Regions from separate parts of the Amycolatopsis sp. NPDC114484 genome, predicted to be linked through region 2. Evidence: riboswitches for the same ligand, from Rfam matches in the RefSeq annotation. Region 2 holds a riboswitch; the other holds the start of a gene.
The links. A riboswitch is a leader RNA that binds a small molecule or an ion and turns the genes downstream of it on or off. The one in region 2 is predicted to bind thiamine pyrophosphate.

Region 1 (5,154 bases), on a different contig from region 2:
CAGTTGCTCGCGCAGTCCAGCGTCCAATCCGGACAGTGGCTCGTCCAGCAGCAGCAAGCGCGGTTCCGGGGCCAGCGCACGAGCCAACGCCACCCGCTGCGCCTGCCCGCCGGACAGCTCGGTCACCCGCCGCCGTTCGTAGCCTTCCAGGCCGACCAGCTTCAGCAGCTCCTCGACGCGCGCCGCGTGCCGTTCGCGAGGAACCCCGTGCATCCGCAGGCCGAACGCGATGTTCGCGGCGACGTCGCGGTGCGGGAACAGCTGTCCGTCCTGGAACACCAGACCGAATTCGCGCTTGTGCACCGGCACCGCGGCGAGGTCAGTGCCGTCCCAGGACACCGAGCCGGACGAAACCGGCTCCAGCCCGGTGATCGCGCGCAGCAATGTCGATTTGCCCGAGCCGGACGGCCCGAGCAACGCGAGCACCTCGCCGTCGGCGATGTCCAGCTTCGCGTCGCGGACCGCGGCAAACGATCCATAATGGACAGTCAAATCCCGTACCGTGAGCGCCATCAGAACTCCCCGACTGTGCTGCGGCCGCGGACCGAGCCGAACCGGTCGATCAGCGCCACCGCCACCACAGTCACCACCATGAGCAGGGCGCACGCGGCGTACGCCATCTGGTTGTTCAGCTCCCCCGGCCTGCTGATCAGCGTCGCGACGGCCACCGGAAGCGTCGGCGCGTCCGGCCGGGCGAGGAAGCTGGTCGCGCCGAACTCGCCGAGCGCGACGACGTACCCGAAGCCCGCCGCGGCCACCACCGACCGGGCGACCAGCGGAAAGTCGATCTCCCGCCACACCCGCGCCGGGCTCGCGCCGAGCGTCGCGGCGGCCTGGCGCAGCCGGACGTCGACCGCGCGCAGCACCGGCAGGATCATCCGCACCACCAGCGGCATGATCACCAGCGCTTGAGCGAACGGCACGAGCAGCGGCGACGTGCGGAGGTCGCCGGGCAACGCGTCGAGCGTCACGAGATAGCCGAAGCCGACGGTCACCGCTGAGACGCCTAGCGGCAGCATCAACGCGACGTCCATGGTTTCACCCATCCCGCGCGCGAGCCCTCCCGGCGAACGGCGGAGCGCCACCAGCACCACACTCGCGACCAGTCCGACGGCCATCGCCAAGAGCGTCGCATCAGTGGCTGCGGCGAGCGAATTCTGCGCCGCGATCCAGCCGGACACCTGCAGCGCGCCGTTCTGCCCCACGGTGTTCAGCGCGCGGTACCCGGCGAGGCTCCATCCGTCCGAAGTGGACACTGACTCGAGGAGCAGCGAGACGATCGGCGTCAGCAACAGGCCGAGCACTACGGCCGCAGCACCGACTGTCCACCACTCCCCGCCTCGCGGCCGACGCGCCGTGACCTGCGCGGACCGCAGCTTCACCGCGTTCTCCCGCTTCCGGCGTGCCACCGCGCCAAGCACCAGCGCGGCGACCACAGCCGCGAACTGGATCAACGACAGCGCAGCCGCACCGGATAGGTCGAGCAGGTCGACCGTGCGGAGGTAAATCTCGGTCTCCAGCGTCCGGTAGCTACCGCCGCCGAGGATCAGCACCACACCGAAACTGGTGGCGCAGAACAGAAACACCACCGCGGCAGCAGACGCGACAGCCGGGCCGAGCGCAGGCAACGTCACCGACCGGAACGCCCGCCACGGCGAGGCACCGAGCGCCCGCGCCGCCTCGGTCGCGCGCGGATCGAGATGCGCCCACAACCCGGCGACCGTGCGCGCGACGACCGCGACGTTGAAGAACGCGTTGGCCAGCACGAGCGGCAGCACGCCGCCGTCCGGCCAGATCGCCCGGAACGCCAGGCCGACGACGACCGTCGGCAGCACGAACGGAACCAGCACGATCGTCCGCGCCAAGCCGACACCCGGCAGCCGGACGCGGGCGAGCAGATACGCCACCGGCAGCCCGGCGAGCACCGCGACCACCGTCGACGCGGCCGCACTGGCCAGCGTGAACCCGGCTAGCCGCCACGTCTGCGGATCGCCGAGGACAGTGTCGACGCCGCCCGCGGAAAACCCCCGGCCGACGATCGCGACGACCGGCCAGGCGAAGAACACCACCAGGAACGCGACCGGCAGCAAGCCGAGCAGCGTGAGCCCGATGGTGCGCGCGGGGATCACGCGCCCATGAGCGAGCGCCATTCCCCGATCCACTTCTCCCGGCCCGCCTGCACCTTGTCCGCGGGCATGGTGGCCGGCGTCTGCGGCTGCGGTGCCGCGGTGGCCCAGCCCGCGGGCAGTTCGACGCCCTGGCGCGCGGGGTAGACGTACATGTTGGCCGCGACCGTCGTCTGGAACTGCTGCGACAGCAGGAAGTCGACGACCTTCTGGGCCTGCGGGAGCTGCTTGCCGTTGGTGAGCACGCCCGCGTACTCGACCTGGCGGAAGCAGGTGTCGAGCAGCGCCTTGGTGCGCGGCTTGCCGTCCTCGCCGAGCTCCGCGGCCGGCGACGAGGCATAGGACACGACGATCGGCCGCGGGCCCTTGCCCGACGAACCGGAGAAGTCCTTGGTGTAGGCCTCCTCCCAGCCGCTGACGGTCTTGATGCCGTTGTCCTTAAGCTTCTGCCAGTAGCCCTGCCAGCCGTTCTCGCCGTACTTCGCGACCGTGCCGAGCAGGAAGGCCAGCCCCGGCGACGCGGTGGCCGGGCTCTCCGCGACGGTCAGGTCCTTGTACTTGGGGTCGGCGAGGTCGTCGTAGGTCTTCGGCTCCGGGAGGCCCTTGCTCGCGAAGTAGGCCGGGTCGATGTTCACGCAGACGTCGCCGAGGTCGACCGCCGCCAGCCGGTGCTGCGGGTCGACGGAGTAACGCTGTGGGCCGCGGTCGGCCTCCGGGCTGGTGTAGGGCTGGAAGACGCCCTCGCTGAGCGCGCGCGAGGCGAAGGTGTTGTCGACGCCGTACGCGACATCGCCGATCGGGCTGCCCTTGGTGAGCACGAGCTTGTTGGTGAGCGCGCCGGCGTCGCCGGACTTGAGGATCTTGAGCTTGATCCCGGACTGGCGCTGGAACGCGTCGAGCACGTCCTGCGGGGCGGCGAACGAATCGTGCGTGACCAGCGTGACGGTCGGCGTCTGCTGGTCAGAGCTCGCGGACGACCCGCCGGAGTCGCCGCTGGAGAGCGAGCAGGCGCTGGCGAGCACCGAGACTCCTGCGAGACAGGCCACCGTGCGGACGGTCCGCGACATCATTCTTCCCCTCCTGCACTGCGCCGGATGAGGGAGAGCGATACGGCCTCCCTACGCCGGCATGATCCGGATCCAGGTGCGAACGGTCGCGGGTGCGAGGCCCGCCTCTCAGCCCGGCGTACCGGACTCCCGTGGCAATGCCGCAGCGTAGCCGACACCATGGAGTGATGACTCAGCTATTGAACGACTCGGCGGTGGAGCAGGCCCTCGGCGGCGTTCCGGAGTGGCGGCGCGAGGACGGCACCATCGTGCGGACGGTCGAACTCCCGTCCTTCCCGGCGGCGATCGAGGTGGTGGACCGGGTAGCCGAACTCGCCGAGGAGGCCGACCACCATCCCGACATCGACATCCGCTGGCGCACCCTGACCTTCCGCCTCAGCACCCACTATCTGGGCGGCCTGACCGAACGCGACTTCGCGCTCGCCGGGCAGATCGACGAGGTGCTGGCGGCCCGCTGACCAGGTGTGACGTCCGCAACCCTGGCATAACGAGCGACCCTTTCGCGCGTCTCCCGGACAGACGCGATGAGAGGAGGCCGGGATGGTCCAGGCACTCGTGGTGGGGATGGGTTCGTTCGGCCTGATGGTGGCCGCCGCGGGCGGGGTGCTGTGGCACACCGCGCGCAATCGGCGTGACCTTGATCACAAGCGGTAACAGTGAGCTAGATCAAGGCGCTATCCCAGCGGTAATCGTCGGCACTCGCCCCGCTAGGACCCGCCATGAACAGCACATCCGCCCAGCTCACCGCCGCACAGCGCACGTGGGTCGCGGCGTTCTCGACCGCCGTCGTCCTGCTGTCGATGATCGTGCTCGGCCTGCTCGGCTGAGCCCCGGCCGGTTCACGGCAGCGGGAACATCCGGATGAAGAAGAACATGCCGATCCCGATGAGCCCGATCACGATCGACGCGCAGCCGACCAACCCCATCCGGACCGGCCCTTCCGGGACCGACTCCGCCGGGTTCCCGGGGTTCACCGCCACCTGAAGCGTCGCGTTCCGCCGCGGCTCGCTCCAGCCGACCGTCTCGGACTTGCCGCCGTGGACCTGGCCGTCCGGCCCGCGGTACTCGTACCTCGGGTAGTAGACCGTCCGGCTGTCGAGATCGGCCCCGCCGCGGCGCCGGTCGTACCCGGTCACCACCGCCTGGGTCCGCGGCCACGACGCCAGCCCTTTCTTGCGGCGGCTGGCTTTTCTCAGCTGGATCGAGGAACTCACCACGAGGGCGACCATGAATGCGCCCCACAGGGCATAGAGAACGATACGCACCGGGGCATCTTCGCCGGATAATCGGCGCGAGCGGGACGTTTCCCCGAAATTGCCCCTCGCGGGTCAGGTCACAGCTCGCCGGGAGGCGGGGCCGGGACCCGGTGGTGCCACTTCGCGTGCTCGACCCAGCCCGGCGGCAGCCACTGCCCGGTGACGAGCTGCGGATGCCGGGGATGCACCGCGTTCGCCCACGTCACGAAGAGCAGCTCGGCCCACTCCGACTGGATCAGCCAGGACACCGGGCCGCTTTCGCCGTTCCCCGTCACGTGCACGACGCCCGGGGCGACCATCTCCGCACCGGTGACGCCCGCCCAGTGCCACGCGTTCACCTGCGGCGTATGGAGATGGAATCCGTGCTCGCTCAGGTACAGCGCGCCGTGCGCGATCGGCACCCAGCGCGGGACCGCGGCCGCTGCCGCCGCCCGCCGTGCTCGTGACTTAGCGATCGCCCCGCCCGCCAGCGAACCGACCACCAGCCCGGCGCCGAGCGCCCCCGTACCGAACACGAACGGGGTCGACACGCTCCAGCTCCCGTCCCCGAGCGCCCGGAAGTCCGAGACCACGACCGACCCGGTCGCCCAGAACCGCTCCCCGGCCACGTTCCGCCCCGGAAACGGCGCGAGCACTTCCTCGACCTGGCCGAGATCGGCGTCGGCCGCCATCAGCGCCGCCAGGTGACAGGTGTAGCCCAGCACG
Region 2 (5,154 bases):
ATGCGAGCCATCGCCTACGACCGCTACGGACCGCCGGAAGTCCTGCGTGAGACGACTGTTCCGACACCGGTGCCCGGCCCCGGCGAAGTCCTCGTCCGGGTACGTGCGCTCTCGGTCAACGGCGGCGAACTCGCCATGCGGTCCGGAAAGCTGCTTCCGTTCAGCGGCAAGCGTTTTCCCAAGCGGATCGGCATCGACCTGGTCGGTGAGGTGGCGGAACCCGGGACGAGCCGCTTCGCCGTCGGCGACCTCGTCTGGGGCGGCGGGCGGAAGATGGGCACCGCCGCCGAGTACTACGTGATGGCCGCCGACCGCCTGGACCACGTGCCTGCTGGACTCGATCCCGCGCAAGCCGCGTCGCTGGCGGTGGGCATCACCGCGATCACCGCGCTGCGCGACAAAGCCCATCTCAAGCCCGGCGAACGCCTGCTGATCCGCGGCGCGACCGGCGGAGTCGGGTTTGTGGCGACGCAACTCGGCAAGGCGATGGGCGCGCACGTGACCGGGCTGACGAGCGCCAAAAACCTAGAGCTGGCAAAGGAACTCGGGGCGGAGATCGCTCTCGACTACCGCGATCCTGGCGACCTCGGGAAGTTTGACGTCATTCTCGACACCGTCGGCCGCGACCTCGACACTTTCCGGCGGTTGCTGACCCCGCGCGGACGGATGGTCGCGATCGCGTTCGACCTCGACCATCCGGTCCGCTCGCTTGGCTATATAGCGGCGAACTCGCTGCGCCCGACTCGCTGGGTGCGGGCCTTCAGCGGGAATCCGAAGGCGGATCTGCTCGCTGACCTGAGCCGGTGGGTCAATGCCGGGCTGGTTCGACCATTGGTGGATAAGGTGTTTCCGTTGGCCGATCTCGCCGAGGCACACCGCACGCTCGAAAACGGCGGTGTGCGCGGCAAAATCGTCGTCGAGGTGTAGCTCAGCGACGCGGACTCGACGCCTGCGCCCAAAACCGCTGCGGCACCCGTCCCGCGCCACGCGCCAGATACCCGGCCTCCACCGCGCTCCGCATCGCCAGCGCCATCCGTTCCGGATCCGCCGCCCGGGTCACCGCTGTCGACAGAAGCACCGCCGAGCAGCCGAGTTCCATCGCCAGCGTGGCATCCGACGCAGTACCGATTCCCGCGTCCAGCACGATCGGCACCGACGCGCGCGAGACGATCAGTTCGATGTTGTGCGGGTTCCGGATGCCCAGCCCAGTGCCGATCGGGGCGCCGAGCGGCATCACCGCGGCGCAGCCCGCCTCCTCCAGGCGGAGGGCGAGAACCGGGTCGTCGTTGGTGTAGGCGAACACCGTGAACCCGTCCGCCACCAGGCGTTCGGCCGCTTCGAGGGTCTCCAGCGGATCGGGCAGCAGCGTCCGGTCGTCGGCGTGCACCTCGAGTTTGATCAGGTTCGTTTCGAGCGCCTCGCGGGCCAGCTGGGCGGTGAGCACGGCTTCCGCCGCCGTCCGGCAGCCCGCGGTGTTGGGCAGCAGCTCGATGTCCAAGCGCCGCAACAACTCCAGCACCCCGGAGCCGCCCTCGGCGTCGGCTCGGCGCATCGCCACGGTGGTCAGCTGGGTGCCCGACGCGACCAGCGCGCGTTCCAGCACCTCGAGATTCGCCGCGCCACCGGTGCCGATGATCAATCGCGACGACAGCTTGTGTTCGCCGATGATCAGGTCGTCCATGCTCAACCTCCTTGAACCGCGGTCAGCACTTCGAGGTGCGCGCCCTTCGGCACGACCGCTTCTTCCCATTCGCCACGCCGCACGACCTCGCCGTTGACCGCGACGGCCACGCCCCGGCGTTCCGCGCCCAGCGCGTCGAGGACCGCGGAAACGGTGCTGTCGTCGGGAAACTCCCGCCACTCGCCGTTGACCTTGATCTCCATCAGACTCGCTCCTTCTCGACCAGCCGGGCGGGCGTCGCCGCGGCGACCTCCGGCGACGGGGCTTCGCCGGCCAGCCACGCGACCACAGCGTCCGCAGTCGCGGGTGCCATCAGCAAACCGTTGCGGTGATGCCCGGTCGCCGCGTACACGCCTTCGCTCACTTCGCCGATGTACGGCAACGCATCTCGGCTCGCGGCGCGCAGTCCGGCGGCGACTTCCACCAGCTCGTACTCCGTGATGCCGGGCAGAATCCGTTCCGCGTTCTCCAGCAGCTCGCGTACGCCGCGCGCGGTGACGGCCTGGTCGAAACCCGCTTCGTACTGCGTCGCGCCAAGGACCAGTTCGCCGTTTTCTCGCGGTACCAGATAGATCGGCCGTCCTTCGACCATCGCGCGCACCGTGTACGGCGGAGGCGGCAGGCAACCCCGACGCGGACGCAGCCGCAGGATCTCCCCCTTGAGCGGGCGTACGGCGTGCTCCAGCAACGGATGCAGCTGACCGGTCCACGCACCCGCGGCGAGAATCACCGGACCGGACACTTCGGAGAGGCTCTCGAGCCGTTCGCGACGGAACTCGACCCCACGCTTCGTAGCCGCTTCGCTCAGCGCTGTGAGCAGTTTCCGGTTGTCCACGGCTAAATCGCCCGGCACACGCAGGCCGCTGCGAACCGCGCCAAGGCCCGGCGCGAGCCGCTTCGCCGCGCGGCCGGTGAGTGTCTCGACGTCGCGGCCGAGCGAACGCAGGTACCCGGCGAGGATGTCGAGGTGCCCGGCGTCGGCGCTGTCGAACCCGACGACGATCGTGCCGTGCTCGGCCAGCCCGGGATCGGTCCCTTCGGCACCGAGTTCCCGCGCGAAGCTGGGCCAGCGCCGCAATGACGCTTCCCCCAGGCTGAGCACGGCTTCCTCACCCGGCCACGCCTCGGTGACCGGGGCGAGCATCCCGCCGGCCAGCCAGGACGCGCCGCCGCGCACCGGATCCGGGTCGATGACCGTGACGCGCCATCCAGAGACGGCCGCGCGCCAGGCCGCGGACAGCCCGATGACGCCGCCGCCGACGACAGTGACGGTTGTGGTGCTGGTGTTCACAGTGGAATCACGCTCCCTGCGCCGGCATGACCCGGATCAGGTTCCACGGTCGGAGCGGCAGCTCCCTCTCAGCCCGTGCCTCGGGCTCCCGTGCGGACTCCAACACCGTAGCGCGCGGGTAACGTCACCGCCATGCCTGCCTTGACCGGAGACCAAATTCGCACCCGTCTCGCCGACGCCCGGCTGTACTTGTGCACTGACGCCCGTGCTTCGCGGGGAGACCTTGCTGAGTTCGCTGACGCCGCGTTGGCGGGTGGCGTCGACATCGTGCAGCTGCGGGACAAGACCGGGGGCGCGCCGCTGGAGGCCAAGCAGGAAATCGCGGCGCTGGAGGTGCTGGCGGAGGCCTGTGCGCGGCACGGGGCGCTGCTGTCGGTGAACGACCGGGCGGATGTGGCGCTGGCGGTGGGGGCGGATGTGCTGCATCTGGGGCAGGACGATATTCCGGTGTCGCTTGCGCGGCGGGTGCTGGGCGACGACGTGGTGATCGGGCGGTCTACCCATTCGGCGGAGCAGGCCGCGGCGGCGGCTGGTGAGGACGGGGTGGATTACTTCTGCACTGGGCCCTGTTGGCCCACGCCGACTAAGCCTGGGCGGTTTGCGCCTGGGTTGGGGTTGGTTCGGTCTACCGCGGCTCTCGGGACTGAGCGGCCGTGGTTCGCGATCGGCGGGATTGACGAGGCTCGGTTGCCGGAGGTGCTGGAGGCGGGGGCTTCTCGGGTTGTGGTTGTTCGGGCTATTACTGAGGCTGAGGATCCTAAGGCTGCTGCGGAGGGGCTTAGGGTTCGGCTTTCTTAGGGGGGCTCGTCGCCTGGCGGCGACATTGCTGCGGTGTTGCGTGGGGGCACCCCGAAGCTTGATTGTGATGACGGTCTGAGGGTGCTTGTCAAGGCGGGAAAGATGCCTTGACAAGCACCCTCAGACCGCATTTTGGCTTCGTATCGGGGTGCGGGGGTGGTGTGGGTGCGTGGTTCGGTGGGTGCACCGGTGGCGGTTCGTGGTGGTCTGTGAGGACAACGGCGGAGGGAGGGCTACTCGCCTGCGTTTGACGGGACTGCGGGGGCCGTCGGAGTCTGGCTGGTGCTGGGGGCCTGCGAGCTCGTGCTCGGCTTCGAGGACGTTGACGGCGGGCGGCTCTGCTGCGTCTGCTCCGAAGGCGGCGGAGCGCTGGGCGTAGTCATGGGAGTGGACGTCGGGTTGTTCTGCTTCGACTCGCCTGGCGGAGGGGTCTGCGGCGCAGTACTCGGCGCGTTGTCCGGGTGGTCATCCCGCTGCTGGCTGGTATCCGGCTGCCGAGGGATCAGCCCGGTAGACACGCTTCCCTTGGTCGTCCAGTCAAGCCCCAGCAGAACGACCAACGCGACGACGAACGCCACCACGCTCGAAGCGATGATCAACGGCCACCGCAGCTTCCGCAGCTTTTCGCCCAGACTGTCCGACTTCTCCGGCTCGGTCGGCTTCAGCTCGGACAACCGGACCGTGGGCATGTTCGCCAGGTCAGCCGGGAGATACGCCGTTGGCGCCTCGCCGGGGGCGGTTGGCTTGTCGCTGGGCACCCGCACCGGTGCCAAGCCGCCGCGACCGCGTCGCGCAGCGGTTTCCATCGCCTTCCGCGCGGCATCACGAGTGCGCTGCAGAGAACGCAGGTACAACTCGCCGCCGACGGTGCTGACCACGCTGGCCACTCCGGCGCCGATGACTGTTCCCGCGACCCCCAGCGTCGAACCCAGCAACGCGGCGGTGACCGCCGCCAGCGCGGCGGCGAGCACCGAGGTCGTCCGGAGTTTCTTCTTGTCCTCCGCGGTTTCCTTCTGCTCCTCGCTCATGATTCCGATCTGATCGTTTCCCAGCCGTTGTCCCTGTTTCTTCAACGGTTAAGTCGTCTGAGGTGCTCCCTTCGTTGCCCCGGCGTGAGGGACGCCACGTTGACTGTCCAAAATGGATAGACTAAAGCTCACACATTCCTGACATACTCGCCCCATGCACCTCGTGACGATCTCCGACATCGAAACCGCGGCCGAGCGGGTGAAGGGCACCGCGGTGCACACTCCATTGCTGCGTCAGCTCTGGGTTCCCGGCGAGTTCTGGGTGAAACCCGAGAGCCTGCAACCGATCGGCGCGTTCAAGATCCGCGGCGCGTACAACGCGATCGCCGCACTCACCGACGTCGAACGGAAACGCG

Region 1: another riboswitch for thiamine pyrophosphate. It lies ahead of ACZ7SW_RS36810 (thiamine ABC transporter substrate-binding protein); the one in region 2 lies ahead of thiO (glycine oxidase ThiO).

Annotation. Positions count from the first base shown of each region.
Region 1 covers NZ_JBVKDQ010000022.1:7,862-13,015, forward strand. Annotated here, with positions in the region: gene ACZ7SW_RS36800 (ABC transporter ATP-binding protein) at 1-513, opposite strand, end outside; gene ACZ7SW_RS36805 (ABC transporter permease) at 513-2,150, opposite strand; gene ACZ7SW_RS36810 (thiamine ABC transporter substrate-binding protein) at 2,126-3,193, opposite strand; TPP riboswitch at 3,225-3,336, opposite strand; gene ACZ7SW_RS36815 (4a-hydroxytetrahydrobiopterin dehydratase) at 3,361-3,651, shown strand; gene ACZ7SW_RS36820 (DUF3592 domain-containing protein) at 4,033-4,458, opposite strand; gene ACZ7SW_RS36825 (hypothetical protein) at 4,527-5,154, opposite strand, start outside.
Region 2 covers NZ_JBVKDQ010000009.1:91,479-96,632, forward strand. Annotated here, with positions in the region: gene ACZ7SW_RS22685 (NAD(P)-dependent alcohol dehydrogenase) at 1-927, shown strand, start outside; gene thiG (thiazole synthase) at 929-1,681, opposite strand; gene thiS (sulfur carrier protein ThiS) at 1,684-1,884, opposite strand; gene thiO (glycine oxidase ThiO) at 1,884-2,972, opposite strand; TPP riboswitch at 2,969-3,074, opposite strand; gene thiE (thiamine phosphate synthase) at 3,105-3,770, shown strand; gene ACZ7SW_RS22710 (hypothetical protein) at 4,004-4,798, opposite strand; gene ACZ7SW_RS22715 (threonine ammonia-lyase) at 4,953-5,154, shown strand, end outside.